Regions from separate parts of the Halobacillus sp. KGW1 genome, predicted to be linked through region 1. Evidence: riboswitches for the same ligand, from Rfam matches in the RefSeq annotation. Region 1 holds a riboswitch; each other region holds the start of a gene.
The links. Region 1 has a riboswitch for S-adenosylmethionine ahead of AXG56_RS09355 (methionine ABC transporter ATP-binding protein). Riboswitches for the same ligand answer to the same signal wherever they lie in the genome.

Region 1 (7,210 bases):
AGTTTAAAACGCCGATCTCAAGTTTCCCGTTGATCCAGGAAAAAATCGCCTCCGTCGCTGCGAATACGTATGCAAATGAAAGCTCTGTGTACAGGACGGTTGGACTCTTTGAACAAAGCATGGGCAAACTATCAGATGAGGAATTGAAGGATGGTGCCGCTGTAGCGAAGGTCATTGCAGAGTATGCTATTGAATGCTCCTTGAACAAAGTGTTCGCGACGGAACTGCTGGACTTTGCCGTTGATGAAGCGGTACAAATTCACGGCGGGTATGGCTTTATGGCTGAGTATGAAGTAGAGCGGATTTACCGGGATTCAAGGATCAACCGTATTTTTGAAGGAACCAACGAGATCAACCGGATGATTGTTCCCGGTACGCTGCTGAAAAAAGCGATGAAAGGTGAACTGCCGCTGCTTCAGAAAGCACAGAAGCTGCAGGAAGAAATCATGACGATGATGCCGGAAGAGCCTGGCACAGAACCACTTGCTCAAGAGAAATATCTGGTTGCCAATGCTAAGAAAATCGGTCTTCTTGCTGCCGGCGTTGCTGCTCAGAAGTTTGGGGAGAAGCTGGAAAGTGAGCAGGAAGTTCTTGTGAATATTGCTGATATGGTCGGAGAGGTATACAATATGGAATCTGCCGTTCTCCGAACAGAAAAAGCGATGGATAAAGTAGGAGAAGAGAATAGTAAACAAAAGTTGTTGTACACGCAAGTTTATGTGCAGGAAGCGTTCAACCGTCTAGAAGCACATGCTAAGGAAACACTGATCGCTGCAGACAGTGGGGATTCTTTACGAATGATGCTTGGGGCACTACGAAAACTTACCCGTTACACTCCTACAAATGTCATCGCCAAGAAACGGGAAATTGCTAAAGCTCTGATCGAAGCAGAAAAATATATCGTATAAACTGCGTGAAGAAGGCGCCCTGTTCTTCCTTGATCGATGGAAGTGCAGGGTTCTTTTCATTTGTGCAAAAAAATCACCATGAAATATAACCTGGCAATGTGATAGAATAAAATACAATAAGAAGGAAGGAGCGTTTTGTATGACTGTAACCTTCTATTGGTATCCGAACTGCGGAACCTGTAAAAAGGCAAAAAAGTGGTTCGATGAAAACGGGGTGGACTATAAAGCTGTACATATTGTCGAAGAGCCACCTTCAGAAGAGCAATTGAAAGACCTGGTCTCTAAAAGCGGAAAACCTGCCAAGAAGTTCTTTAACACGAGCGGGAAAAAGTATAGAGAGCAGAACATGAAAGAAAAGCTGAAAGACGCAGATGAAGATACGATGATTCAATGGCTCGCTTCTGACGGCATGCTCATCAAACGGCCTGTTGTAACAGACGGCACCCGGGTCACCGTCGGCTTCAAAGCGGAAGAGTTTGAAGAAAACTGGCTTCCGTGAGCAGATGTGTGGAAATAAAGGCATTCTTGCTTTTATGGTAATAAAATAAACAAAATATAATTTGATTGTGGAGGTATTCTTACATGAGCTTACCAAAAGAACTACGTTATTCTGAAGAACACGAATGGGTGAAAGACGAAGGAGAAAAAGTACGTATCGGCATCACTGACTTTGCACAAGCAGAGCTTGGCGACATCGTATTCGTTGAACTTCCGGAAGTGGGAGATGAGCTGGAAGCGGACGAGCCGTTCGGCAGTGTGGAATCCGTTAAAACCGTTTCTGAATTATATGCTCCGGTAAGCGGTAAAGTAGTAGAAGTGAACGAAGATCTGGAAGACAGCCCGGAATTCGTCAATGAGTCTCCTTATGAAAAGGCATGGATGGTTGTCGTAGAGCCGAATGACTCTTCTGAAATAGACAAACTAATGTCTCCGGAACAATACAAGGAAATGATCAACGAAGATTAATTATTTCAGTACGGACAGGTGGGAACAGGCGCTTGTCTGACATGATCGCGTTGGATCTTAATCATGTTCAGACCATGTCTCTTCCGGCATGGTCTGTTTCTTTATAGAAGGTGATGCATATGGATGGAGAGCGAATCGTCATTGTCGAAGGGATAACCGACAAGAAGAAACTGAAGAAAGTGCTGGATGAAGAAGTGGAAATCATCTGCACGTACGGCACCTTAGGAATCGAGCGGATGGAGGAGATGATTTTCAACCACAACCTGGATGATCGCAGGGTATATATTTTAGTGGATGAAGACGATTCGGGCTACAAACTAAGGAAGCAGTTGACCGAAGAGCTTCCGCACGCCGAGCATATTTATATCGATAAAGCCTTCCGGGAAGTAGCAGCCACGCCTGAACAGGAGCTCGCCCGAGCATTGTTGAACCACCATTTTCAAGTGAAGTCCATTTATCTGATTTAGGAGGAAGCTTGTGCAGGAACTTGACTCACAGGAGTGGACCGAGCAGTCGAAGCAGGACCGATACACGTTGTCGTTCATTCACAGCCCTTTTTGTGCTACCTGTCATTTAGCAGAAAAGATGCTGAGGACGTTGGAAGAATTGTATAACGAGGAAGTATTCATAAAAGTGAATGCTTCCTTGAACCCTTCCGCTATGGAGCGTTTTCAAATTGAGAGTGTTCCATGCCTTTTAATCATGAAGAACGAACAAATCGTCAAAAAGGTGTATGCGTTTCAATCGGTCCCTCATATGTATGAACAAACAGCTGAATATGTAAAACAATAAGCTAATTTCCCGGGAAATGACGAAGGAAAGCCTTGTTGGTAAACAGGAAAAACGCCCCCTTTGCAAGAATGTCTAAGCAAAGGGGGCGTTTTAGGATGGTGGAAATGATGAAGACTTGGATAGAGAAAGTGAACCATAGGAACGATCTGATTCCATCTTGGCGGGAAAGAGAGATCCATGTAGCTTTTCAGTCCAAGAATAATTTATTTACTTTCCTCATCACTCCGGCGGGGATATGTCCTGATGTGCAAAGAACGGATGATGGCACGCTTTGTATCCATGTGGAAGATTCTGTGATGGAGGATCTGCTTGCCGGCAGGGAAAGGCTGACGGCGATGGACGACTCCCTCATCCGAATTCACGGCTCCTTCTCTGATGTGCTTTATTTGGAATCCCTGATGTTTCTTGCTAAATGATTCTTCCCAAGGACTGTGCGATATCGAGAAAGGAAGCTTGATCACCAAACGCTTCGTGGATAAACCCGTTCTGATCGATGATGACCGTTGAGGGTACTCCTCTGCATCCGAACAGGTCATATACGGTCCTGTCCTTATCGGCAAGGGTCGGCTGAGTGAGGAATTCTTTCGTGTAAGCGATGCCCGCTTCCGGACTTCTTTCCCGCCCTGTGACATTGATCGTCAGCATTTTTACTTTTTCTTTATCTGCGTTCTGATATAGCTGTTCCTTCAAAGGAAGATCCCTTCCGCAATCCGGGCACCAGGATGCCCAGAAGGTCAGAACGACGGCTTTTCCTTTATCTTCTCTTAGTTGATAAGTTCCTTGTTTATTTATAAACGGTAATTCGAAGTCGGGTGCTTTTTGTTTCATATCTGCGGCTCCTTTATGTGATTGGACTAAGCTTACAGCAACATGCTACCACATATTGTCCGAGTCCTTCGACCAATGAGAGGCACATGGAAACGACTTATTTTTCTGAAAAACGGAATATTTCCAGTTGACACAATTTTGGTGCGATGCTACAATCCATCTTGTGCTATTAAAATTATACATGCGAATAAGCGAATCTCTTATCCAGAGAGGCGGAGGGACTGGCCCTATGATGCCCGGCAACCGGCAAGCGTACGCTTGACAAGGTGCCAAATCCTGCAGAGTTAAAATTCTGGGAGATGAGAGAACAGAGCGAATACAATAGATGTGCGCTTTTCTGTTCTCCTGAACAGAGAAGCGCTTTTTTTGTCAGGAGGGAAACATCATGATTACTATCAAAGGTCTATCGAAGATTTTTCAGACCAAAGATCGTGAAGTACGTGCGGTGGATGACCTCAGCGTCACGATCAATAAAGGAGAAATCTATGGCGTTATCGGATACAGTGGTGCAGGGAAAAGTACGTTTATCCGGCTGCTGAACAGACTGGAAGACCCGACGGAGGGAAGTATTATCGTCGATGATCAGGACTTAACCACTTTAAGCAAGAATAAATTGCGGGTGGCAAGACAGGACATCGGGATGATCTTCCAGCACTTTAATCTCCTGTGGTCCCGTACCGTCTTTGATAACATCGCATTTCCATTAGAAATAGCAGGGATACCGAAAGAAGACAGGAAGAAGCGTGTCAATGAACTCATCGATCTTGTCGGCCTGTCAGGCAGGGGGAATTCATATCCGTCCCAATTGAGTGGAGGGCAGAAGCAGCGGGTCGGAATCGCCCGGGCCCTTGCCAACAACCCGAAGGTCCTGCTGTGCGATGAAGCGACATCTGCTTTAGACCCGGAGACGACGGACTCGATTCTCGACCTCCTCGTTGATATCAACGAAAAGCTTGGGTTGACCATCGTGCTGATTACTCATGAAATGCACGTCATTCGAAAAATATGCCATCAGGTAGCGGTGATGGAGCAGGGGAAGATTGTAGAACATGGGGACGTGCTCGATGTTTTCCTTCGTCCACAAAAAACGGTGACGAAGAAGTTTGTTGATCAAGTAATGGGAGATCCCGATAAAGAGAACTCTCTCCAGTTGATCAAAGACCATTATTCGTCTGGTGAAATCGTCCGGCTCCACTTTGTAGGAGAAAGTACGAATCAGGCGCTGATCAGTGAGATCTCAAGGGAGTTTGCGCTCGATGTCAATATCCTGCACGGTAAGATCACCCAAACACAAAAAGGGGCGTATGGTACCTTGTTCGTGCAATTGGAAGGGGAAGAAAGTGAGAGGCAGCGGGCCATCTCCTATATTCAATCTACATCCGTAGAAGTGGAGGTGAATCCGAATGTTTAATCAACTGTTTCCAAACGTAAGAATGGAAGATATGATCACGGCGACGAATGAGACATTATATATGACTATCATATCTGTGATCGGGACGTTTATCCTCGGCTTACTGCTCGGGCTTCTGTTGTACCTCACTTCTCCGGGAGGTTTATGGCAGAACAAGATTTTAAATGGTATAACAGCTTCGGTCGTCAACGTATTCCGGGCCATACCTTTCATCATTTTGATTCTGTTGCTTTTCCCTTTCACCGACTTCCTTATCGGGACAATCCGTGGACCGCAGGCTGCGCTTCCGGCATTGATCATCGGTGGTGCTCCGTTCTATGCACGCCTTGTAGAAATTGCATTGAAGGAAGTGGATAAAGGAGTGGTGGAAGCGGCAAAATCGATGGGGGCGAAATACTCCACCATTATCTTCAAGGTGCTGCTTCCGGAATCGATGCCAGCTTTGATTTCGGGTATTACTGTTACAGCAATTGCCCTTGTAGGCTATACGGCTGTAGCCGGAGCGATCGGTGCAGGAGGTCTTGGGGACTTCGCGTATTTCTATGGCTTCCAGCGCAGTGATTTCGATGTCGTATTCGTCTGTACTGTGTTAATCATTCTGCTCGTATTCATCTTCCAATTCATCGGGGATTTCATTTCCCGTCGATTGGATAAAAGATAAAACAACCTTAGGAGGAAAATACTTATGAAAAAATGGTCACTAGGTTTACTGGCAATATTGTTCACTGTTGTCCTGTCCGCTTGTGGTTCTTCTGATGAAGAATCCGGTGATTCGAATGAAATTAAGGTGGGGGCTTCCAGTGTCCCACACGCAGAAATATTGGAAGAAGCTAAGCCGCTTCTTGAAGAGGAAGGCATTACGCTGACAATTGAAACGTACCAGGATTATATCCTTCCAAACAAAGACTTGGACGAAGGACGTATTGATGCGAACTACTTCCAGACGATTCCCTACATGGAACTGCAGGAGAAAGATAACGATTACGATTTTGTGAACCTTGGCGGCATCCACATTGAGCCTATGGGGATCTATTCTCAGAAATATGATGATATCAAAGATGTAGAGGACGGAACGACACTCGTCATGAGCCGCTCTATATCCGATCATGGACGAATCCTTGCCCTCTTGGAGCGCGAAGGCCTGATCAAGCTTGACGAAAACGTGGAGAAAGTCGATGCCCAGGTGGATGATATCGTGGAAAACCCTAAAAATATTAAATTCGATTCCGGTGTAGATGCAGCCAACCTTCCGGAAACGTATAAGCGGGAAGAAGAAGTTCTTGTAGCAATCAACACGAACTATGCCATTGAAGCAGGTCTGGATCCCCAGGAGGATTCCCTTATTTTAGAGAGTCCGGATTCCCCTTACGTGAACGTGATTGCAGCTAACAGCGATGATAAAGACAATGAAGCGTTGAAGAAATTGGTTGAGGTGCTTCATTCTGATGAGATTCAAACGTTTATTGAAGAAGAATACGATGGTGCCGTCGTACCTGTGAAGGAAGACAGCGAATAACGGATAAAACGAGTGGCTGCGGGGATAATAACCGCAGTCACTTATTTTATTGGGAGGTTATACGCATGGAGGAAAACAATAGAACATGGACAGAAACATACTTACACGATTATAAGGAAGGAATGGGCCTGTTCAAGGAGCATATGCCTGAAGTAGCTCATCAATTCAGTCAGTTTACGGAAGAGTGCTTTAAGGAGGGCGAGATTTCTCAAAAGCAGAAGCAGTTGATTGCCCTCGGAATCAGCATCGTTGCCCAGGACGAATATTGCATGATTTATCATACAAAAGGATGTGTCGACCAAGGCGCTTCTGAGAAAGAGGTTCTGGAAGCGTGCGGGGTTGCCGCGGCTTTTGGTGGCGGTGCTGCTCTGAGTCAAGCCGTTACGCTTGTCCAGGATGCCTATAAAGATTTGTCCACAAACGTCAATTGATGGGACAATCCAACAATGGATACCAATGTTGAATAAATGACCATCTGAAATAAAAATAAACGCTTTCATTGGAACATTTGCTTTGTCATGGCCGGAAATAAGGTTTGGCAGGATTTTATTCCGGGTATCGTTTTGTGATAATCTGGAAATGCAAATAACTTGAAAGGGTTGATTTATTATTAGTGACGATTTACAGCTCCATTATACTGCTGATATGGAAAAAGCCATGCACCAGGCTCATAATATGAGCTATGCCGAGTACAGTAGGAAGCTCGATACAAGGATGAAGGTGGAAGAGCAGCGTCAGCGTAATTTTGAAGAGAGCAAGAAGATAATCGCACAGGTCGACCGTCAACTC
Region 2 (7,210 bases), on a different contig from region 1:
GGTGGGATTGGAATGGATGTCGTTGTAATGGCCAGAGCCTTGTTCGGAACGTCGCTTGGGTTTCACATCATCTATGCGACGATCGGGGTCGGGCTGCCAGTCATGATCATCATCGCAGAAGTGCTTTACTTTATAAAGAAAGATTCTGACTACGCATTGATGGCACGCAGGTGGACAAAAGGATTCGCGATTCTTCTCGCTGTTTCCATCGCCTCCGGGACAATTGTCGGTGTCATGATTTCTTTGCTGTTCCCTGATTTCATGGAGATTGTCGGGCAGGTAATTGCCTTGCCGTTCCAAATGGAAATCTTTGCGTTTCTTATTGAAGCAGTATTCATGTCGATCTATTTGTATGCAGCGGACAGACTCCCGCCTTCCTTAAGACTTACCAGTATTATATTCGTAGCTCTTGGAGCGACCGCTTCAGCGATTCTCATCACAGACGTGCATGCGTGGATGAACACTCCAGCCGGCTTCCGTATTACACCGGACGGCGAAGTGACGGATGTGGACACATGGGCGGCCTTCTTCAATCCGAGTTTCGGAGTGACCGCGATTCACACGACCCTATCCGCTTATATGACCGTAGCTTTCTTAGTAGCTTCCATTGCCGCTTTGCGTCTCATGAGGAAAAACATTTCATTAAAAGAACGAAAATACCATAAGAAAGCGCTGATGATCGCCATCTACTTCGGTGCTCTTACTTCTCTCGCCACAGCGATTAACGGACACGAAACAGCCCAAGTATTATATGAAAATAATCCACGCAAGCTTGCAGCAGCAGAAGGTTTGTTTGAAACGACCCGCTATGCACCGCTTTCGATCGGTGGATATACATCGGCAGCTGAAGAGCGGGTCAAATATGCCATTGAAATACCCAGCGGTCTAAGTTTTCTTGCAGGAGACCGATTTGACACGGAAGTCATGGGATTGAACGAATGGCCGGAAGAATTGTGGCCCCCTTTATACGTCCACATCCTTTTTAATGTCATGGTGGGAATCGGCAGCGTCTTGATATTTGTAGCGATGATCGCCCTTTTCTGGAAGCATGTTCTCAAGCGGGAGTTCCCGAGCTGGCTTCTCGCTTTGTTCGTCGTAAGCGGTCCCCTTGCAATGATTGCAATTGAGAGCGGTTGGTGCTTCAGCTGTATAGGAAGACAACCTTGGACCATTACCGATGTACTCCGGACCGGGGATGCGGCGACAAAATCCAGCAGTGTCGGATTTCTGTTCTATTTATTCATTACGCTCTATATCACCCTGTTGTTCGTCACCGGCTTCGTCCTTCGTTATTATTTCAAGAAGCATCCAGTGACCAAAGATCTGGAACCTTCAGAAACCACTTAGAAAGGAGAGGGATGAGTAATGGAAGCATCTACATTGGCGGTTACTATCTTATGGAGTTTACTATTTGTCTACGCTATGCTGGGTTCCCTCGACTTCGGGGCCGGTTTCTGGGGAATGATTTACAGTAAGAGCAGGCAAACCGGCGCCTCTCAGATTGCCAACCGGTTCTTATCACCGACATGGGAAGTAACCAACGTTTTTCTCGTCATTTTTGTTGTCTCCGTTGTAACCTTCTTCCCATTTGCAACGACGCTCTTAGGAAGTATTCTGCTCGTCCCGGTCGCTCTGGGTATTTTGCTCTTGACCATCCGAACGACGTTCATGGTTTTTCAGCACCATACCGATCGATTTAAGAATACACTTCGTATCACATCGGGATTCACAGGTTTGATCATTCCTGCGCTGCTCGTCAGTATCCTCCCTATCACATTAGGAGGATTCATCGACTTCGATAATGATTACCCCCGCCTCCATTATGGAGAGCTTCTGTCCCACCCTACTTTATATATGCATATCGCTTTCGGGTTGACGACCGAATTATTCATCTCGGCCGTCTTCTTGATGGATTATGCAAAAGAGGCAGACGATTGGAAGGCGTATCACACGTTCCGGAAGCATGCCATTTGGCTTGGACCGGTCAGTATTGCCGTGGCCATGTTGACCATCGGTACCTTCCCGGAAGAGGCGGCATGGATCGTTGACAATATCCAGGCGAACTGGTTTACGTTCGGATTATCTGTTCTTTTCTTCCTGATCGGCTATACATTTTTGTTCATCCGCCGGAAGAATGGACAGCGTGGACTATCACGACTTGCCGTCCTTGCGATCATCATTCAATACGGCATCGCTATCTATGCCTATGGCAATGCGCACCTCCCCTATCTGATTTATCCTGATTTGACTATAGAAGAAGGATTCACAAATCCGGACATCTTCTATCAGATGCTTGTCGTCTACGGTATTGGATTCGGAATTCTGATTCCTGCTTTCATCCTGTTCTGGCGCTTGTTCCTGAAAGACCGCCGTTACTTGAAACAGGAATAGAAGAGCGGCAGCTTAAGCTGCCGTTCTTTTTTATATCGTTATCCTTAGGACCGTACGGGGTACATAGAGACAAAGAGAGGTGAAACTATGAAGAAGTTGACCAATCAATACTTAGAGGAAGCAATCGAAGACAGCAAACCGTACGCTTCCCATGGAAATGTCAATATGACCATTCCTCATTTCGATGAAACAATCAAAGATCACTTAAGTGTTTCCATCCTCACAACACACGGGGAGTCCTATTCCGCCGGTGGAGACAATCAGCACATTCCTATGCAGAGCACTTCCAAAATCATCGGCCTCATGCTTGCCCTCCAGGATTTCGGGAAAGACCGCGTCTTCCAAACCGTAGGAATGGAACCGATGGGTGATTTTTTCAACTCGATCAGTCAACTGGAATCACATGTGACCCACAAACCGTTTAATCCAATGATCAACGCAGGAGCTATTGCGGTCGCCTCTCTCATTAAGGGGCAGAATACGGAAACCCGCTTCGACCGATACCTTACTTTCCTTCGCCGCATCACAAGTAATGATCAGCTGGAGATGAGTGAAGAAGTCTACGAAGCAGAAATAGGCAACGGAGCAAGAAACCGATCTCTCGCATACTTTATGCAAAGCAACGGGACACTCGTGACAGATGTAGAAGAAGCACTCGACCTTTACTTCCGAATGAATGCAGTCATGATGTGCTGTACAGACTTCGCGAAGGTAGGACTCTTTCTGGCAAAAGGCGGCGAAGACCCCGCAAGCGGAGAGCGGCTGATCCCACCCCACCATCTTCGGACTGTGAAGGCGATCATGATGACCTCCGGCATGTACAATTCATCCGGCCACTATGCAGTAGAAGCAGGGTTCCCCTGCAAAAGCGGTGTATCCGGCAGCATCATCGGTTCCGTCCCCGGCCGGATGGGAATCGGTGTCGTCGGGCCTGCCATTGATAAGAAGGGGAACAGCACAGCCGGCGGAGCCTTAATCAAAAAACTGTCCAAAGATCTCGGCTTAAATATGTTCGGGGTGGAAAATACAGATGCAGAGGAGGAACATAATGGCGTTTGACTACGACCTTGATTTCGACCATATCAATTTCAAAGAAAACCCGGGAAAGTACCGGGTCGGTAAAGGAGAGCAGGGGGTCCTCCTTGTCGAGCCTTACAAGAGTGAGATCCTGCCGAATTGGCGATTCAAAACACCGGAAATTGCTAAGGAATCTTCCGAGAAGATTTATGAGCAATTCCTTGAATATAAGAAAGCAGAAGATATTGTAGGTATGGATATGGCCCGTAAATTCCTCCAGATGGGATACACACGCTCCAGACGATACGCCAATTATAAAGGCGGAAAAAAGTACGGCGATGACGGTAAGGTGAACGAACGGCAGATCGATGAAGAAAAAGCGGAATCGGCACGCATCTTTGAAGAAAAATGGAAGCTGGTGCGTGAAGATGAAGAGTATCTGAAGCAAAAAAAGAGACACCAAGAAAAATACGGATAAAAGTAAAAATTTCTACAAGGTATATTGTCAAAAGTTTCTGAGTAGTGTAAAGTAGTCAACAACATTTACATTTATACAATTGAATCTCTTATCAAGAGAGGCAGAGGGACTGGCCCTGTGAAGCCTCAGCAACCCCTGGTCTAACCAGAAAGGTGCTAACTCCAGCAAGTTGTCTATTCAACTTGGAAGATAAGAAGAAGAGCGGAAACGTCAAAGTCTTCTTATCTAAGAAGGCTTTTTTTATTTATATACAAGATTACTAGAAATGAGGAATGTTCACATGTGTCCGCACACTGATACTAAATTCGTCCAAACTGGAAACCAGAAAGAAGAGCCCACAGGCGCGATAAATCCCCCTGTTTATTTCTCTACCGCATACCGTCATCCCGGCTTAGGGGAATCCACAGGCTTCGATTATACCCGGACAGGAAACCCGACCAGGCAGGCTCTGGAGAAGTCCATTGCTGATATCGAAGGCGGCGAAGCCGGGTTCGCCTTCAGTTCCGGAATGGCTGCCATCCAAACGGCCCTTTCTCTATTTAAGCAAGGGGACGAAATTATCGTTTCAGAAGATCTATACGGCGGGACATACCGACTCTTCGAGCATATGAAAGAACGCTACGGCCTGAATTTCCACTACTGTGACAGCAAAGAGCTGGATAATTTGACTGCTTACATCAACGATCAGACCAAAGCCATTTACATTGAAACACCGACAAATCCACTAATGCATACAACAGATATCCGAGAGGTATCTAAACTGGCAAAAGCACACGACCTGCTCTTGCTTGTCGATAACACGCTCTATACTCCCGTCCTGCAAAAACCGCTGGAAGAAGGGGCGGATGTCGTCATCCACAGCGCAACCAAATATCTTGCGGGTCACAACGACGTACTTGCAGGTATTCTTGTCAGTAAAGGAAAACAGGTCAACGAAACGCTGGAGTTCCATCAGAATACATCCGGCGCCGTCCTTTCCCCACTTGATTCGTGGCTGCTTATGCGCGGAATGAAGACCCTTCCGCTGCGAATGAGGCAGCATGAAACAAACGCGAAAGCCGTTGTGGATTATTTAAAAGAGCACCCTGCGGTAACAGACGTCTTCTATCCGGGGCGAGGCGGAATGATTTCTTTCCGTCTGCAGCATGAGCAGTGGATCGACCCGTTTCTGCGCAGCCTGAACTTGATATGTTTTGCAGAAAGTCTCGGGGGGGTTGAAAGCTTTATTACGTATCCGGCTACACAAACGCATGCGGATATACCGGAAGAAATCCGCACGGGATACGGAGTATGCAACCGTCTGCTTCGGTTCTCTGTAGGAATTGAGCACATCGATGATTTACTGGAAGATTTGGAACAGACCTTGAGCAGCTTACTGAAGGAGGAGATTGTACAATGACCGACCATTCCATTCAAACCCGTCTACTGCACAGCGATTATAAATTTGATCCGCAGACAGGTGCCGTCAGTGTTCCAATTAACCAAGCATCCACGTTCCACCAGCAGGATTTCGATCAACCGGGCGACTATGATTACAGTCGTTCCGGCAATCCGACACGAAAAGCCTTGGAAGACACGATCGCCGGGCTGGAGAGCGGCACCCACGGCTTCGCCTTCGCATCCGGCATGGCCGCTATTTCCACCTCTTTCATGCTTTTATCGCAAGGGGATCACATCGTCATTACAGAAGATGTGTACGGGGGTACGTTCCGCATGGTCACCAACGTGCTCGATCGATTTGGGATCGATCACACATTTGTCGATATGACAGACTTGGATGCAGTGGCACGAGCCATCCAACCGAACACGAAGGTTCTTTATATTGAGACACCATCCAATCCCACCTTAAAGATCACTGATATACAGGCGGTAACGAAGCTCGCAAAAGCCAATGAATGTTGGACGTTTGTAGACAACACCTTCATGACACCGGCCCTCCAGCGGCCGTTAGAATTAGGTGCCGATCTTGTCCTTCACAGCGCTACAAAATTTATTGCAGGCCACAGTGACGTCGTAGCTGGTCTCGCTGTTACCGGCTGCCCTGAAATTGCTGAACGTTTGGGATTTTTGCAGAATTCATTCGGATCGATCTTGGGCGCACACGATTGTTGGCTCGTGCTTCGCGGCCTTAAGACGCTGCACACACGACTCACCCAGTCTTCCCGCTCGGCGGAACTAATTGCAGAGCAGCTGCAGAAGCATCCGTTGATTGAAGAAGTGTACTATCCAGGGTTCTCCTGTCATCCGGGCAGTTCCACCCACTCCTACCAAGCGGATGGTGCGGGAGCGGTACTTTCTTTTCGATTAAGAGATGAAGATGCGGTCCGACAATTCACCAAAGCGGTACAAATCCCTGTCTTTGCGGTGAGCCTCGGAGCAGTAGAATCAATTCTCTCCTATCCTGCACGCATGTCTCATGCTGCCATGCCGAAAGCAGAACGGGAAAAGCGCGGCATCACCGATGGACTGCTCCGCCTATCCGTCGGATTAGAAAACCCGGAAGAGCTGCTGGCTGATTTCTATCAAGCACTCAAACAGATTCAACCATATGCATTTACTACGAATGGGAGGCCGAGCCATGAACTTACGTGAAGCATTACAGAACAAAACATTGATCGGTGATGGTGCTATGGGCACCCTCCTCTACTCCTATGGTATTGATCGCTGCTTCGAAGAACTGAACCTCTCCCATTCTGAAGAAGTTCTAAACGTTCACCGCGCCTATGTGAATGCCGGTGCAGATGTTATTCAGACAAATACCTATGGAGCAAACTATATTAAACTGACACGCTACGGGCTGCAGGAACAAGTAAAAGAGATTAACACTGCTGCCGTACGACTTGCAAAACAAGCGGCTCATGAAGGAACCTATGTGGTCGGAACGATCGGCGGCATACGCGGTGTCCAGAAGCAGAGCGTCAGCCTGGAAGAAATCAAACGCAGCTTCCGCGAACAGCTTTATTGTTTATTGTTTGAAGAAGTGGACGGCCTTCTCCTGGAGACGTATTACGACTTGGAAGAGTTGAAGGCAGTGCTGGAGATTGCACGAAAAGAAACCGATCTTCCTATTATTGCGCAGGTGTCCATGCATGAAGCCGGCGTTCTCCAAGAAGGCACCTCCTTATCCAACGCCCTCCAGCAATTAGAACAGCAGGGAGCTGACATTATCGGGGTGAACTGCCGCCTCGGTCCTTATCACATGATTCAATCTTTGGAAGACGTTCCCCTTCCCGATAAGGCCGTCCTGTCCGCCTACCCGAACGCTAGTCTCCCTGCTTTCCAGGATGGAAGATTGGTCTATGCGACCGATCCGAATTACTTTGA
Region 3 (7,210 bases), 750 kb from region 1:
AAGCAGTTGCAGTCCGCCTACGAAGCACCGGGTATATATGACGTGGCAATTGCGGAGCTTGCAAGAGCCGGCTTTTCCATTGACTCCCGCAGCGATTATACACAGACATATAGGCGAAATGAAAAAGTAGAGGCAGCCTGGGCCGCGGTTTATCAGGATGTCGAACGTTATTGGGAACTGTATCAACTTGCGGAAAAGTTGGTTGATATCGAAGACAGCCTGCAGCAATGGCGATTCAGGCACATGAAGACGGTTGAGCGTATTATTGGTCACAAACAGGGGACCGGTGGTTCTTCAGGCGTAGGTTATTTGAAGAAAGTATTGGATCATCGTTTCTTCCCGGAGCTTTGGGACGTCCGGACCCGTATTTAATCGACAGAAAAGACTGAATATGACTGCGTGATTAAAATATTATTACATTTGTGTTACAATAGGTTGTGCAATCATTATTAAACAAAGAGGTAATTTCTATGAATCAACCTATTATATATATATTTGGTATCGCAGTCTTGTTCTTGTCCGCCTGTTCCTTCATAGCCAATGCCAACGAGGATAAAGACGGGAAGCAATCGACTAAAATGCCTATCTATGATGTAGATATTGAATCGGATGTAGAAGATTATCAGGATTACCACATCTCCATCCAATATCCTGATACCCCCAACAATCAAATTGACCAAAAAATTACGGATTATGTGAATCAGCGTAAAGCCATGTTTAAGCAGAAAAGCTATTTGAGTACACAAGAGCAGGAAGTGGATCAGCCTACGGAATTGCAAATAAACTTTGAAGTCATCCATCAGGACCATCGTTATTTTAATGTGCGCTTTCTTGAAACGATGAGGATAGGATCAGAAGAGCCCATCGAAATGCAGACCGTTTTGAATTTTGATAAGAAAACGGGCTCTGCCATTGATATGGAGAAAATATTTAAAGCAGACAAGGATTATTTAGGTATGGCGGAAGAGCTTGCACGCGAGGAGCTGGACGACGAATCTGTTCAGATCGATCCTCGAAACCTGGCCTTGTCAGACAAAGGAATCCTCTTGTACTTGGATCAATCGAAGGAAGACTGGCCGGATCATCTGCTTCTGAAGAGGAAAGAAGTAAAGGACTGGATGAAGGAAGAGTATCTGGAAAACCTCGGACAGAATCAAACAGCTGAAGGGAAGCAGTAAGCGAAAGAGTCTTTTCCCTTAATGGCGAGGAGCTTTAAAAAACTGTCAAGGAACTCAGTAAAATAACAAGCGGAAGAGGCCGGATGTGAAAACATCCGGCCTCTTTCTTATGTGTCTAATTTTTCTTTAATCCATTGCCCCCATCGTTCGAACTCGACTAAAAACCCATCATGGCCGAAATCAGTCGTCACATGATAATGCTCCGCTTGGGGTGCGAGAGCAGAGAAGCGGGCGATTAAACTTTCCGGATAAAGGAGGTCATGTTCGAAACTGATGGTATAAATAGGTGCTTTATAAAGGGCGGCTGCTGCTTCCCATCCTCCTCGTTTTTTTCCAATATCATGGTTATTCATAGCTTCAAGCAAGTATAAATAGCTGTTGGCATCGAAACGTTCTTTGATCTTGGCTCCCTGATGATCGAGGTAGGACTGGATATCATAACGATCTTCTTTGGCCTGTGATCGGTCGAACCGCTGCTGAAAAAGTGTACCACTGCGGTATGTGACCATTCCGGTCATGCGCGCTATTTCAAAACCCTGCAGAGCTGTATTGGATACGTAATTTCCTCCATTGAATGCGGGATCGGAGCATATGGCTTTTGATCCTATGTGGTTGAAGGCAATCCCGTAATCGCTCAAATAAGGAGTGGCTGCGAGAATAAACAGCTTCTTCATAAAGGTCGGGTACAGCAGACCCCATTCATATGCCTGCATACCGCCCAGTGATCCCCCGACGACTGCCTCTAACTGCTGAATACCCAGTCTTCTAAGCGCTTCAAATTGGGCGTTAACCATGTCCCGGATGGTAACAGGTGGGAATGTTTGTTTGTATTCCTTACCGGTGTCGGGGTTTATGCTCGCGGGTCCTGTAGAACCGTGACAGCCGCCGAGCACGTTGAAGGTAATGACTTGATAGTGTTTCGTATCGATGGGACAGTCGTCTCCGATCAAGCCAGCCCACCAGCCAGGTTCTTCCTTTGATCCGACTGCCAATTGGTTTCCCGTCAACGCATGGCAGACTAAAATGACAGGAGCATCCGCTTTACCATAACGCTCGTAAGCGAGTTCTACATCAGTCAGCCTATCTCCTGACTCTAATTCCAAAGGACCAATGGAAAGGACTGGACTTTCTGTTTCCTGGCTGACTGGGTTTTTCAATGACATGAACGAATTCTCCTTTCCGTAATGCTTTCGATTAGACCGATTGTAGAGAGGAGGAGATGCTTTTTCCTGTACGAACCGCTACGACAGCGTCATATATTCGTATACCGGAAATCGTGGTTTCCTCATCCTCCGCTATTGCCTCATTAATCCACAAAATTCCGTGCGGCTGCTGCTCGATAATCGGTTCATCTGTGTTCAACCGGTCAAAATGAAGGATATCCACATAAGTAGGTGCCTCTTCTTCTGAGGATAGATCCACAATCGTATAGCCGAGTTGAGCAAGTCTGTTTACATCCTCCGGAGAAGGACTTGTGGTAAACCCGATCGTCCTTTTCCTCAGTTGGCCTTCTGAACGATCCAAGGATGATTGTAGAATCGGCAGTGCTGGATGGTTCCTGTTTTTACTTGCCGACCCAGCACCTGTAGCTTGGCGGATGGCAGCATCCAATTCATCAATCAAGTCATCAACCGACTCCAGGCCTACAGACAGACGCACGAGCTCCTCGGTGACGCCCGATTTCTTCAGGTCATGCTCGTTCAACTGTTGGTGTGTGGTGGATGCGGGATGAATAATTAACGATTTTGCATCGCCGACGTTAGCTACATGGGACCACAATCCGATGTTGTCTATCAGTGTACGACCAGCTTCCCTGCCGCCTGAAATACCAAAAACGACGATGGAGCCGTGGCCGTAATGGAAGTACTTCTCAGCAAGGGGATGGGTAGGATGATCGGGTAATCCCGGATAACGCACCCACTCGACTCCTTCATGTTTTTCTAAATACCTGGCAATCTCGAGCGCCTGATCCGCATGCTTTTTAATTCGGAGATGCAGCGTCTCCAACCCTTGCAGCAACAGGAAAGCATTTTGCGGGCTTAGGCATGCCCCGATATCCCGGAGAAGTTGGACGCGGAGTTTAACCGCGTAGGCTGCGGGACCGAGATCGGCGTAGCGGATTCCATTGTAGCTCTCATCCGGAGTTGTAAATCCAGGGAACTTCTCGTGGTCCCAGTTAAAACGGCCGCTGTCAATGACGACACCGCCAATCGTCGTGCCGTGTCCCCCGATCCATTTCGTAGCGGAGTGGACGACGATATCCGCGCCCCATGCGAAAGGTTGGCATACATAAGGGGTGGCAAAGGTGTTATCGATAATAAGTGGGATGTGATGACTGTGGGCTACAGCTGCCACTTTCTCGATATCGAGAACATCCAGACTCGGATTTCCAATCGTTTCCGCGAAAATAGCCTTTGTATTTGAGGTAATGGCTGCTTGGAAGTCGTCATGGCTGCTGCCTTCAATGAAACGAACATGGATTCCATACCTCGGAAGGGTATGGACGAAGAGGTTGTATGTGCCGCCGTAAAGGTTGGAGGAAGCCACGATTTCATCTCCGGCCCCTGCAATATTCAAAATGGCGAGTGTGATCGCTGACATTCCGGAAGAAGTAGCTACAGCTGCGGCTCCGTCTTCCAATAAAGCCATCCGCTGCTCGAAAGCATCCACGGTCGGGTTCATGATCCGCGTATAAATGTTTCCCGGTTCTGCAAGGGCGAACAGGTTCTGAGCGTGGTCTGTGTCTCGGAAGACATAAGAGGTCGTTTGATAAATCGGCACTGCGCGGGAACCGGTAGCCGGGTCTGGCTCCTGTCCGCCGTGTAACAACAAAGTCTCTGGACCGTACGGGTGGTTAGGGAAAGTCATCAATCATTCTCCTCCTTGGATTGTTGTTCCTAGGAACCTCTACCTTGGTGGCGGAAGGCAAACGAAAAGCCCTCTTCTGTAAGAAAGAAGAGGGCTGTATGTACGGATTACCTCCCCTTATCTTTCAGATCACCGGATCTGTAGGATTTAGCACCTTTTCAAGTCTTTGCTTGATGGTTGCCGGGCGTCGTAGGGCCTAGTCCCTCTGCCGCTCTCGATAAGAGTGTATTCGATTAGTCTGACTTGTTTGAAATTATATACGTGTGCCTGTGCAATGTCAAACCCTTTCTCCGAGGCCTTTGATGTTTGAGTATGCATCCAGCTGGGAATGCTCTTACTACATTCAAAAATAGTAGAGGAGTGAAGATAGAATGAAAGAATATAGTGTAGTCCCAAATAAAGACGTAACAGGCTGGTTTGTTAAAATCGAAGACGTGGCTCCGACAGATCTTTACGATAAACGTGATACTGCCATCGAAAAGGCTGAAGAAATGGCGAAAGGAAACTCACCAAGCAAGCTTTCCATTATGAATCAGAATCACGAAGTAGAAGAAGAGCGCACGTACTAATACATGACTCCCGGAAACGGGAGTTTTTTTATGTTATGAATCTGGTAGAGTGGAAGCAGGATTAGTAGAAAAGAAGAGGGGATCTTTATGGACAATCGCTATGATGTGGTCATTACAGGTGCACGGGTGGCAGGCGCGAGTTTAGCAGTTCTGCTTGGAAAACTCGGAAAAAAAGTACTTCTTATAGATAAAGCTCCTTTCCCGAGTGATACGTTATCAACTCATTATATGTCGCATACCGGTTACTTAGAAGAACTCGGCATTTTAGACAAATTGCTGGCTGGCGGCCTGCGGAAGGTGGATCGGATGAGGACACATATCGGTTCCAGTTACATAGATGGCCCGAGGTCTGCCTACACGGTCATACCAAAGCGTGACCGCCTGGATATGCTTCTTATAGAACGCACCTTCCTGTACGAGGGAGTAACCTTTCTTTCAGAGACAGCTGTGCGGGAGGTTTTGTGGGATCAAGACCGCATGGTAGGGGTGAGGATAAAAGGGAAAGGGAGAGAGAAAGAGGTGTATGGTGATTTAATTGTCGGAGCAGATGGTAAACATTCGACGATCGCCCGCCAGGCAGGTGCGGAAGTGTATCACGATACACCGCCTCTCAGACCAGTGCTGTACGGATATTTTGAGGGAATTCCCCCTTTGGAAACGCCTACTACGGAAATATTTCTTCATGAAGGAAGAATCGGCTTTTTGTTCCCAATGGAACAAGGAAGAGATTGTATCGGTCTTGAGGTTCATCCGGATGAGTTTAAAACTATGATGAAAGATTCCCCCGAAGCGTTTGTCCGTATGTACAAGCAGCTGTATGGAATGGAAAAGCGGTTGGAGAATGCCCGTTTGCAAGGAAGTATCATCGGGACCTCAGGGGTGCCTAACTTTTTCCGTAAACCTTATGGAAACGGATGGGCCCTGATCGGCGATGCAGGTCACAGTAAAGACCCAAGTACAGGACTTGGTATTAATGATGCTTTCATGCAGGCGTTTCTGCTCGCAGATGCGTGCATGCGGATCGATGCAGGTGATGACAGGGAAGTGGTCATGGAAGCTTTCCAGAAAAAGCGGGATGAACACCTCTTCCCGGGCTTTCAGTTGACGCTGGATTATATCCACTCGTTAAAAAGGTTCTCGAAGAATGAACTTGCCCTGTTTCAAGCGATGGCTGCCAACCCGATGGTATGGAACAAAGTGGCGCCGAAATTGGGGGATTATTTGAGAGAAGGGACCAGAGACTTTCCTCTGCTTTACCAATCTGTCGAAATGGAAGCGGAAGCATTCGGATATGACAAGGATTCCTCTCCCTGACGGCGAACTATATAAAGAGAGGTGATGGGGATGGAATGGACGAAAGAAACCGCATATGCAAAGCTGCAAGAGGTTTATACAGATAAGGTCATGCAGGAGGAGAAGCGGAGAGTGTTCCAACAAGTTTACCGGCACCTTCGTGAACATTTGGATGATCTATGTGTCAGTCATGGTTTAAAGGAGCAGGCGGAGAAACAGCTTGGATTCTTTAAGGAATATACGTTCATGCCGGGAGATAATCTGTTTCAATCCATGCGTCACGTTTTTCTGTTGGCAAGAGGCGAAAGAAAAGAGGAAGAGGCAGTGACCAGGCAGCACTTGGAACGGATCTATCGCGCTCTTTATCAGCCGGCAGGTTTGAAGAATCCATATATCCCGGATTCGTTTTGGGATACACCGGTCGGGGTAGCTTGTCTTGTTGCGGAAGAAGGAATTGAAGCGGCTTATCCTGTGCTCGATCAAATCATGGAAGCGGAGAAATAAAACCAAAGCCAGTCAAATTTGTGACTGGCTTTGGTTTGCTTCCGCAGTGGTTTTGGAGTCGGTGTGCTCCGGGCTTTCCACGGGGCGTCCGGTGCTCCTCGTAGCTTTTCTCTACCAGGGACCTGTCTGTTTCCGCTGATCCAGTTGCCCATTTTCATGTCCCAAGATTGTCCTACTATAAGTCAAGGAACGAGAGAGTGTTTGAACAAGAAACGTTTTTACATATGCGGAGAGGATTATTGTTCTATCTTTATCCTCTCCAGTTTCCACACAGGTTTGTAGTCTTAGATTCTGTAGAAAAGGCGGAGCTCCTGCAGGAATCCTTTATAATCCTCGAGGGGTTCTAAATTGGCAGCGAGAGCTTTCAAAATGGCGGGACGTGGCTCCTCCCGTTTGATCTCTTCCATCAATACAGTTAACGTATCCGCTGTATCGCGGTCTGCCTCTTTTTTTCTGGTCTTTAATTCTTCGAGGAAGAACTTTTTACGATTGTCTGTAAAAGCATCCGGCAAAATGTTCTTAATAAAGGATTCGTTGATGACTGGTTGGTCATTGTGCTTCTCGAACCCTTCCACTATATAATCCGCGTATCTTAACATGGAACGCGAAATTGCTTCATAGTCTACGTCAGCTGCTTCAATAATAATTAAATCCATATAACCCTTCAGTATTCCCTGCATTAACAGGCTGACTTCCCAGAGGATATCCTCTTTGTCTTCTCCGTAGATTTTCCTTAGATGGTAATGGTAGAAGAGGTAGGATTGAAGTCGTGTTTTATTGATGAACTCCTCAATATTG
Region 4 (7,210 bases), 970 kb from region 1:
CATTCGCTTTGATGAGTTCGATGTTAGCGGCGAGGCTTCTGCCTTCGGTGGCGCGGTTGACGTGATCCAGCAGGAACGGTGTGACGTCCTTGCCTGTGATGCTCTGCTGCTTCGCTTCAACGAGCGCCGCTTCGATGACGCCCGTCATGTAGGACGCATCAAGGGCGTGACCGGAAGGGATCGGGTTGGCGATGACGGCTCCTCCTTGAAGACCGAGCTCCCACTTCGTATGAAGGATGCGCCCGATTTCCTCTGCGTCATCGACGCGGAAATGGACGGCAAAGTCGGATGTGCGCGTGAAGAAGGCAGGAAGGGAGTCGGTTTGATACCCCATCACCGGTACTCCTTTCGTTTCCAGATACTCGAGGGTCAGGCCGAGGTCGAGGATCGATTTCGCACCGGCACAGATGACTGCGACGTTCGTCCTGGCGAGCTCCTCCAGGTCTGCCGATATGTCCATCGTCGTTTCGGCCCCGCGGTGGACGCCGCCGATGCCGCCGGTCACGAACAGGCGGATGCCGGCGAGGTCGGCACAAATCATCGTTGCGGCTACCGTCGTCGCACCGGAGCGGCCGGTCGCAAGCAGATACGGGAGGTCTTTACGGGAAGCTTTGGTGATATCATCCCTTGAGGCGAGCGCTGTCAATTCTTCCGCTGTCAGCCCGATTTTGATCCGGCCGTCAAGGATGGCGATCGTCGCCGGGACGGCTCCGTTATCCCTGATGATCTGCTCGACTTCCTTCGCCGTTTCGATGTTTTCAGGATACGGCATACCGTGGGAGATGATGGTGGATTCGAGGGCGACGACAGGCTTTCCTTTATCCAAAGCTTCGTTCACTTCTTGTGATAGGGAGAGATAGGGATTGAGATTCATAGGAACTCCTCCTGTTTTTTTAATAGATGGGTCGTCAAATCGGTATGGACGGTTGCTGTCGTCTGGACGCAGAGGGCGGCGCTCTTCAGTCCGGCATGGACGGCTTCGGACAGTGGACTGCCGTCGAGCCAGGCGTGCAGCACTGCAGCGGAGAATGCATCTCCGGCGCCCGTGACGTCTACGGTCGTGTCGAGGGCAGGGGCGGGATAGTGGCGGATGCTGCCACCGCTTTCCCCGACCATGACACCCCGCTTGCCCCATGTCACCGTGACATAGCGGACACCGCAGGCGAGCCAGTGTTCAACGGCGCCTTTCCACTGGGCTTCGTTTTGAATGGGAATGTCGAAGTGTGCGGCGCTTTCTTCGACGTTCGTCATCAGCCACGTCAGGCCGCTGATATCCGAGGGCAGCCGCTTCATTTTCGGTATCGAGACGGTGATGAAGGCGACCGGCGTGTGGTCGGCGGCTGCTTCCTTAAGCAGGAAGGCGAGCGTCTCCTGCGGGCAGTTCAAATCGGCGATGACGCATTCGGCCTGCTTCCATTTCTTCTCGTGACGACGGATCTCCTCCGGAAGAACAGCGTCGTAAATAGCCATATCGGCGAAGGCCATCGTCATTTCTCCGTGCTCGTCGAGGACAGCGGTGTACGTGCCTGTGTTCCGGTCCGGCAGATGGAGGACGCCGTCCATTATGATATACTCGGCAGAGGCGCGGGCGATGATCTCCCAGTCGGCATCTCTGCCGGCAGCAGTGATGAGTGTCGGCCGGTTTCCGAGACGACCGAGGTTTTCCGCGATGTTCCTGGCGACGCCGCCGGCGCTTGCGGTCGATCGCACCGGATTCGATGTCTTATAGTCGAAGCGCTCCAGGCAGTGATACTTGCGGTCGACGTTGGCGGCACCGATGCAGAGGACAGGACGGGAATGATTCAGGACATAGGCGCGGCCGAGCAGAATATTTTTCTGTACAAGCTGGGAGATGACGTTGGCGACGGTGGACCGGGACAGGGCGAGGATTTGGGAGAGGTCGTGTTGGGAAATATACGGGTTATTTGCAATCTGTTCATACACCTGACGTTCGCGGTCGGTCAGTTTGTTTGGTAACATAGACAGCCCTCCGGACAAATGTTTGATTCATGGAACATATGTCTAAAGTAGCTGAATTGGAAAAAGCTAGCAATAAAATAGAGACAGGTCGTACGTCCGACTTATCGACAAAATTTTCCGACAACAGGTTGCCAATCGTTTGGGAATTGCTGTATAGTGGGGCTAACAACTTCATAGATAAACGTTCTTATCGAGAAAGGTGGAGGGACTGGCCCTTTGAAGCCTTAGCAGCAGACTCCTGACGGGTACTGTGCTAATTCCAGAAGCGTACGTGCTTGCAGATGAGAAGAGGTTAGATACGCAGGTAATCCGCTCTTCTTTTGGTGAGAAGTGTGGATTTTTTTAATTTCAACGGAAGAAGGATGATAGAGATGACGAATTCAACCATCAAACGAGCTCCATTCAAAGGCGATCATGTCGGGAGCTTCCTGAGACCTGAGCGTTTGAAGGAAGCGCGCCGGCAGAAAGCGGAGGGGACGATTTCCCAAGAAGAGCTGCGCCGGATCGAAGACGAAGAGATAACGAAGCTTGTCGCGAAACAGAAAGAGGCAGGACTTCCTGCCGTGACAGACGGGGATTTCCGTCGCAGCTGGTGGCACTTCGATTTCCTTGAAGGACTCGATGGAGTGGAAGGCTACGACAAGGAGAAGGGACTTCCGTTCGACGGGGTGGAGACGAAGGCGCGCGGTGTCAAAGTGACTGGAAAGGTCGGGTTCACGGATCATCCGGCCATCAGGGACTTCCGTTTCCTGAAAGAGATCGCCGGCGATTCCGTCGCAAAGCTGACGATTCCGAGCCCCAACATGCTCCTGTTCCGTGCCGACATCGACAGGGAGATCTACCCGACGGATGAAGCGCTGCTCGCGGATTTGGTGGATGCGTACCAAGGATTCATCCAGCGGATTTACGAAGAAGGGTGCCGCTACCTGCAGCTCGATGATACCGCCTGGGCGAGTTTTTTCTCGGAAAAAGGCAGAGAAGCGATTGCTGCGGAAGGCCGCGATCCGGAACGTGCCGCTACCCTGTGTGCCCGTTCGATCAACGAATCGATCGCAGAGCGTCCGGAAGACCTGTTGATCACGATGCACATCTGCCGCGGAAACTTCCGTTCGACCTTCATGACGACAGGGAGCTATGAAGCGCTGTCGGAGACGATCTTCGACGGTTTGGACGTCGACGGCCTGTTCCTGGAATTCGATGATGAACGCTCCGGCGGCTTCGAACCGCTCCGTCACGTCAACCGCCCGGATCTGTCGGTCGTCCTCGGCCTGATTACATCGAAGACCGGCGAACTGGAAGACCCGGACCGGATCAAAGCCCGGATCTTAGAGGCATCCGACTATGTGCCGATGTCCCAGCTCTGTCTCAGCCCGCAGTGCGGGTTCGCATCGACGGAAGAGGGGAATGTGATTTCAGAAGAAGAGCAGTGGGCGAAGATCCGCCACGTGCTTGAAATTGCAGGGGAAGTTTGGAGATAGATAGTATAGAAAAAGCGCCCGGCTTACGAGCCGGACGCTTTTTGTGTGGAGAGCGGGGTCCGGTAAATGGGGACGCCCCGTCCTCTGCTAAGGGGTATTATTCAGCAGCCATCGCTTTCTTCCGCACCGCGAAAAAGGAATGGATGGCCGCTGCGACCGGAATGATGAGCGCAATGCCGATGCCGGCACAAAAGATCGCGATCATCTCTTCACTGAACACTTTGGAATTGACGATTTCGCCCAGCGAATAGTCCAAATCCTTGAACCAGATAAGCAGGGCAAGGTAGCCGCCGAAGAAGGCGAAGAACAGCGTGTTCGTATCCGTCCCGAGGATGTCGCGGCCGACGTTCATGCCGGAGACGAACAAGTCCTTCCTTGAGATCTCCGGATGGTGGTGCTGCACCTCACTCATCGATGACGTGATGGAAATCGCCACTTCCGTGATGGCGCCGATTGTCCCGATGATGATGACGGAGGCGGCGATTTTCACGAAATCGAGCCCGATGTATAACGAGTAGGGCGCGAGGCTGTCGGAATCTTCTTCACTGAACCCTTGGATCATCGACATATCTGTAATCAAGTGGATGCCGACGAGCAAAATGGCGATCGTGACCATCGTAGCGAGAAACGCGGTGCCCGTCTTCAAATTCCAGTCGTTCACGTAAATCAGGTTGACGTAGCTGATGACCGCACAGGCGATGATGGTCACGATGATCGGATTGATGTGCGGATCGAGCATGAAAAACAGCGCGACGATGAGAATGACGAAGTTGAAGAATAACGATGCGAACGATCGTACTCCTTTTTTTCCTCCGACGAGGACCATCAATAGGAATAATATGGCGGTTAAGGCGACTAGTACATTCATGATCTCTTCCTCTTTGCGTTAATGATGAACAGTGTAGTGTAGACACTGATCGGGATCGTCAGGACAATGCCGATGCCGCCGACAAGCGCCCGGGCTATTTCAAGCGACAGATTCATGGACAGCGTGAAGCCGAGCGGCGATGTATTCTTCAAGTAGAGAAGAATCGACGGGATCGAGCCGGCGGCATAGACGAAGAACAAGATGCTCGTCAGGGTCCCCATGACGTCCTTTCCGATGTCCATACCGGATTTCCGCAATGCCTTTCCTGTGATGGCGGCATCCTTCTCATAGAGTCCGAACAGTGACGAAGCGATCGTGATCGATACGTCCATCACGGCACCAAGCGAGCCGATGAACAGCCCGGCCATGAATACTTCCCTGTACGGACGGGTCAAATACTGCATTTCCTCATAGCGGAGGCCGTTCCCCTGCAGGGCCTGGATGACGAAATAGGCGATCGCTAAAGAAACGGAAATGCCGATCAGCGTAGATAGAATGGCAGCATACGTCTTCTGATTGAATCCGTTTAAGAAAAGGAGTGACCCGATGCTGAACAAAATGACGAGCCCGCTGCAGATAAAGAGCAGGGTACCGTCGGAATTGGCGATATAAAGATCGAGCGCGAAGTACATCAAGGCTGCGTTGACGACGAGGCTGACGATCGAGAGTGCGCCGCGCTTTCTACCGACAATCAACAGTAGAAAAAGGAAGACCCAGGCGGCAGCGAGGACGTATTTGTCACGCTTTGCATCGATGATCGCACCGGTCAGTCCATCTTCCTGCAGCGAATCTTCATCGATGGAAACAAACACTTCATTCCCTTCCTCGTACTTTTGGTCGTATGCTTCCGAAGAAGAGTATTCGTTGCTCATGTCGATTTTTTTACCCTTATGGGGTCCGTTCAATATTTCCCCGGAAATGGTTTGTGTAGAAATGGTGTCTTTATTGTCGTGGATGTCTGTAACATTCTCCGTATCGACCGTCTTCGTATCGGTCACTTCTGCAATCGTGCGGCCGTAAAGTCCGGCGTTATGGTTGACGAATACCATCGAAGCGATGCAGGTGATGGCGAGCAGGGTGATGACGATCCATTGGCGGTGGGTGATACGGGTAAGTATCTTTCCTGCCTTCATGTTTGAATAAGCCTCCATGCCAACCGTCCGGCGGTGCGGACAGTGGAAAACTGGGCTCTTGAAAGAGTCCGCTGAATAACGCGCTTATCATAGCAGATAACTCCCTCACCGTCAAAACTCTCCGTAGGTTAACTATATTTGCTTTAGCCACTTAAGTTCTGACTTCGAAAAGAGGAAGTGATTTTCAGGTAGAGAGCGGGCTCCGGGGAATAGAGCGCTTTCCGTGGGGTGGCCGGTAAGCCTTCTCATCGCTCCGCGCTTCCGGGGTCTCACCTATGCCACCATTCCCACAGGAGTCTGCTCTCTTCCCCTCCACCCTTTACCATACACGCCTTTCCTTTGATTTATTGATGCAGCCTGATTCATATTTCAAAGGGGGGGAGGCTTTACCTGTTCCTTAGAGTTTCGCGGCAGACTAAAAAAAAACCCTGTCTTCGAAAAGACAGGGCTTAAATTCCATCAGTTACGGATCAGGTGGTCGAACGCACCCAAGGCTGCATTCGCTCCATCTCCCATGGAAATGATGATTTGGTTGTACGGGCTGTCGGTACAGTCGCCGGCTGCGAACAGGCCGGGTACGCTCGTTGCGCCGCGTTTATCGACGACGATTTCGCCTGTGCGTGTTCGATCGACGAAGTCACCGAGCCACTCGGTATTCGGTACGAGACCGATTTGGACGAAGACACCATCAAGCTCGACATGCTTCTCTTCTTCGGTTTCACGATCGATGTACGTGAGACCATTCACATTATCAGAGCCGGTGATTTCCGTCGTCTGTGCATTTGTAAGGACGGTTACGTTCGGAAGGCTGTGCAGGCGTTCCTGCAGCACTTCATCCGCACGCAGTTCCGCGCCGAATTCAAGGACCGTGACGTGTTTCACGATACCGGCAAGGTCGATCGCCGCCTCGACACCGGAGTTTCCGCCGCCGATGACTGCTACGTCTTTGCCTTCGAACAACGGGCCGTCACAGTGTGGACAGTAAGCGACACCTTTGTTCTTGAATTCTTCCTCTCCCGGTACGCCGAGCTGACGCCAGCGGGCACCTGTGGAGATGATGACGGTTTTACTCTTCAGTACGCCGCCGTTCTCAAGCTCAAGTTCGAATAGATCGTTCTTCTCAAGCGAGCGGGCCTGCTGAAGGTTCATGACGTCGACCTCATAGTCCTTCACGTGTTCTTCCAGACTTGCAGCCAGTTTCGGGCCTTCGGTCTTCTTCACACTGATGAAGTTCTCGATGCTCATCGTATCCTGTACCTGTCCACCGAAGCGTTCGGCAACGATTCCAGTACGGATTCCTTTACGGGCGGTATAAATCGCTGCAGATGCTCCTGCAGGGCCGCCGCCGACGACAAGGACTTCATACGGATCTTTGTTGTTGAACTCATCCGGGTCCGGACCGTCTCCGATCTGACTGACGATCTCTTCCAGGCTCATGCGTCCGCCGCCGAAGAATTCGCCGTTCAGATATACGGAAGGTACAGCCATGACGTTGTTGCTTTCTGCTTCTTCTTTAAAAGCGGCACCATCGATCATCGTGTGGGTGATGTTCGGATTGACGACACTCATCAAGTTAAGCGCTTGGACAACATCTGGACAATTATGGCATGTCAGGCTGACATACGTTTCGAAATGGTACGTTCCATTGATGTTTCTGATTTGTTCAAGGACGTTTTCGTCAGCTTTGGGAGCTCTTCCGCTCACTTGCAGCAAGGCAAGGACGAGGGAAGTGAATTCGTGTCCCAAAGGTA

Region 2: it holds a riboswitch for S-adenosylmethionine, as region 1 does, so the genes downstream of both, AXG56_RS18180 (methionine biosynthesis PLP-dependent protein) here and AXG56_RS09355 (methionine ABC transporter ATP-binding protein) in region 1, are expected to answer to the same signal.
Region 3: it holds a riboswitch for S-adenosylmethionine, as region 1 does, so the genes downstream of both, AXG56_RS13090 (O-acetylhomoserine aminocarboxypropyltransferase/cysteine synthase family protein) here and AXG56_RS09355 (methionine ABC transporter ATP-binding protein) in region 1, are expected to answer to the same signal.
Region 4: it holds a riboswitch for S-adenosylmethionine, as region 1 does, so the genes downstream of both, AXG56_RS14115 (5-methyltetrahydropteroyltriglutamate--homocysteine S-methyltransferase) here and AXG56_RS09355 (methionine ABC transporter ATP-binding protein) in region 1, are expected to answer to the same signal.

The regions. Positions count from the first base shown of each region.
Region 1 covers NZ_LSOC01000003.1:66,465-73,674, reverse strand. The annotation lists gene AXG56_RS09390 (acyl-CoA dehydrogenase family protein) at 1-908, shown strand, start outside; gene AXG56_RS09385 (arsenate reductase family protein) at 1,048-1,407, shown strand; gene gcvH (glycine cleavage system protein GcvH) at 1,491-1,874, shown strand; gene AXG56_RS09375 (toprim domain-containing protein) at 1,994-2,341, shown strand; gene AXG56_RS09370 (thioredoxin family protein) at 2,352-2,666, shown strand; gene AXG56_RS09365 (hypothetical protein) at 2,762-3,082, shown strand; gene AXG56_RS09360 (TlpA disulfide reductase family protein) at 3,075-3,494, opposite strand; SAM riboswitch class I at 3,692-3,800, shown strand; gene AXG56_RS09355 (methionine ABC transporter ATP-binding protein) at 3,880-4,905, shown strand; gene AXG56_RS09350 (methionine ABC transporter permease) at 4,898-5,566, shown strand; gene AXG56_RS09345 (MetQ/NlpA family ABC transporter substrate-binding protein) at 5,591-6,421, shown strand; gene AXG56_RS09340 (carboxymuconolactone decarboxylase family protein) at 6,487-6,852, shown strand; gene AXG56_RS19595 (hypothetical protein) at 7,079-7,210, shown strand, end outside.
Region 2 covers NZ_LSOC01000006.1:27,432-34,641, forward strand. The annotation lists gene AXG56_RS18160 (cytochrome ubiquinol oxidase subunit I) at 13-1,347, shown strand; gene AXG56_RS18165 (cytochrome d ubiquinol oxidase subunit II) at 1,366-2,391, shown strand; gene glsA (glutaminase A) at 2,479-3,450, shown strand; gene AXG56_RS18175 (DUF4385 domain-containing protein) at 3,440-3,886, shown strand; SAM riboswitch class I at 3,972-4,082, shown strand; gene AXG56_RS18180 (methionine biosynthesis PLP-dependent protein) at 4,167-5,285, shown strand; gene metC (cystathionine beta-lyase) at 5,282-6,478, shown strand; gene AXG56_RS18190 (bifunctional homocysteine S-methyltransferase/methylenetetrahydrofolate reductase) at 6,465-7,210, shown strand, end outside.
Region 3 covers NZ_LSOC01000003.1:817,535-824,744, reverse strand. The annotation lists gene kynA (tryptophan 2,3-dioxygenase) at 1-372, shown strand, start outside; gene AXG56_RS13100 (hypothetical protein) at 471-1,178, shown strand; gene AXG56_RS13095 (homoserine O-acetyltransferase) at 1,286-2,341, opposite strand; gene AXG56_RS13090 (O-acetylhomoserine aminocarboxypropyltransferase/cysteine synthase family protein) at 2,373-4,046, opposite strand; SAM riboswitch class I at 4,161-4,270, opposite strand; gene AXG56_RS13085 (DUF2188 domain-containing protein) at 4,418-4,615, shown strand; gene AXG56_RS13080 (NAD(P)/FAD-dependent oxidoreductase) at 4,703-5,929, shown strand; gene AXG56_RS13075 (hypothetical protein) at 5,960-6,412, shown strand; gene AXG56_RS13070 (TetR/AcrR family transcriptional regulator) at 6,697-7,210, opposite strand, start outside.
Region 4 covers NZ_LSOC01000003.1:1,032,625-1,039,834, reverse strand. The annotation lists gene AXG56_RS14125 (pseudouridine-5'-phosphate glycosidase) at 1-874, opposite strand, end outside; gene AXG56_RS14120 (carbohydrate kinase) at 871-1,980, opposite strand; SAM riboswitch class I at 2,165-2,268, shown strand; gene AXG56_RS14115 (5-methyltetrahydropteroyltriglutamate--homocysteine S-methyltransferase) at 2,352-3,458, shown strand; gene AXG56_RS14110 (YibE/F family protein) at 3,556-4,326, opposite strand; gene AXG56_RS14105 (YibE/F family protein) at 4,323-5,459, opposite strand; gene ahpF (alkyl hydroperoxide reductase subunit F) at 5,919-7,210, opposite strand, start outside.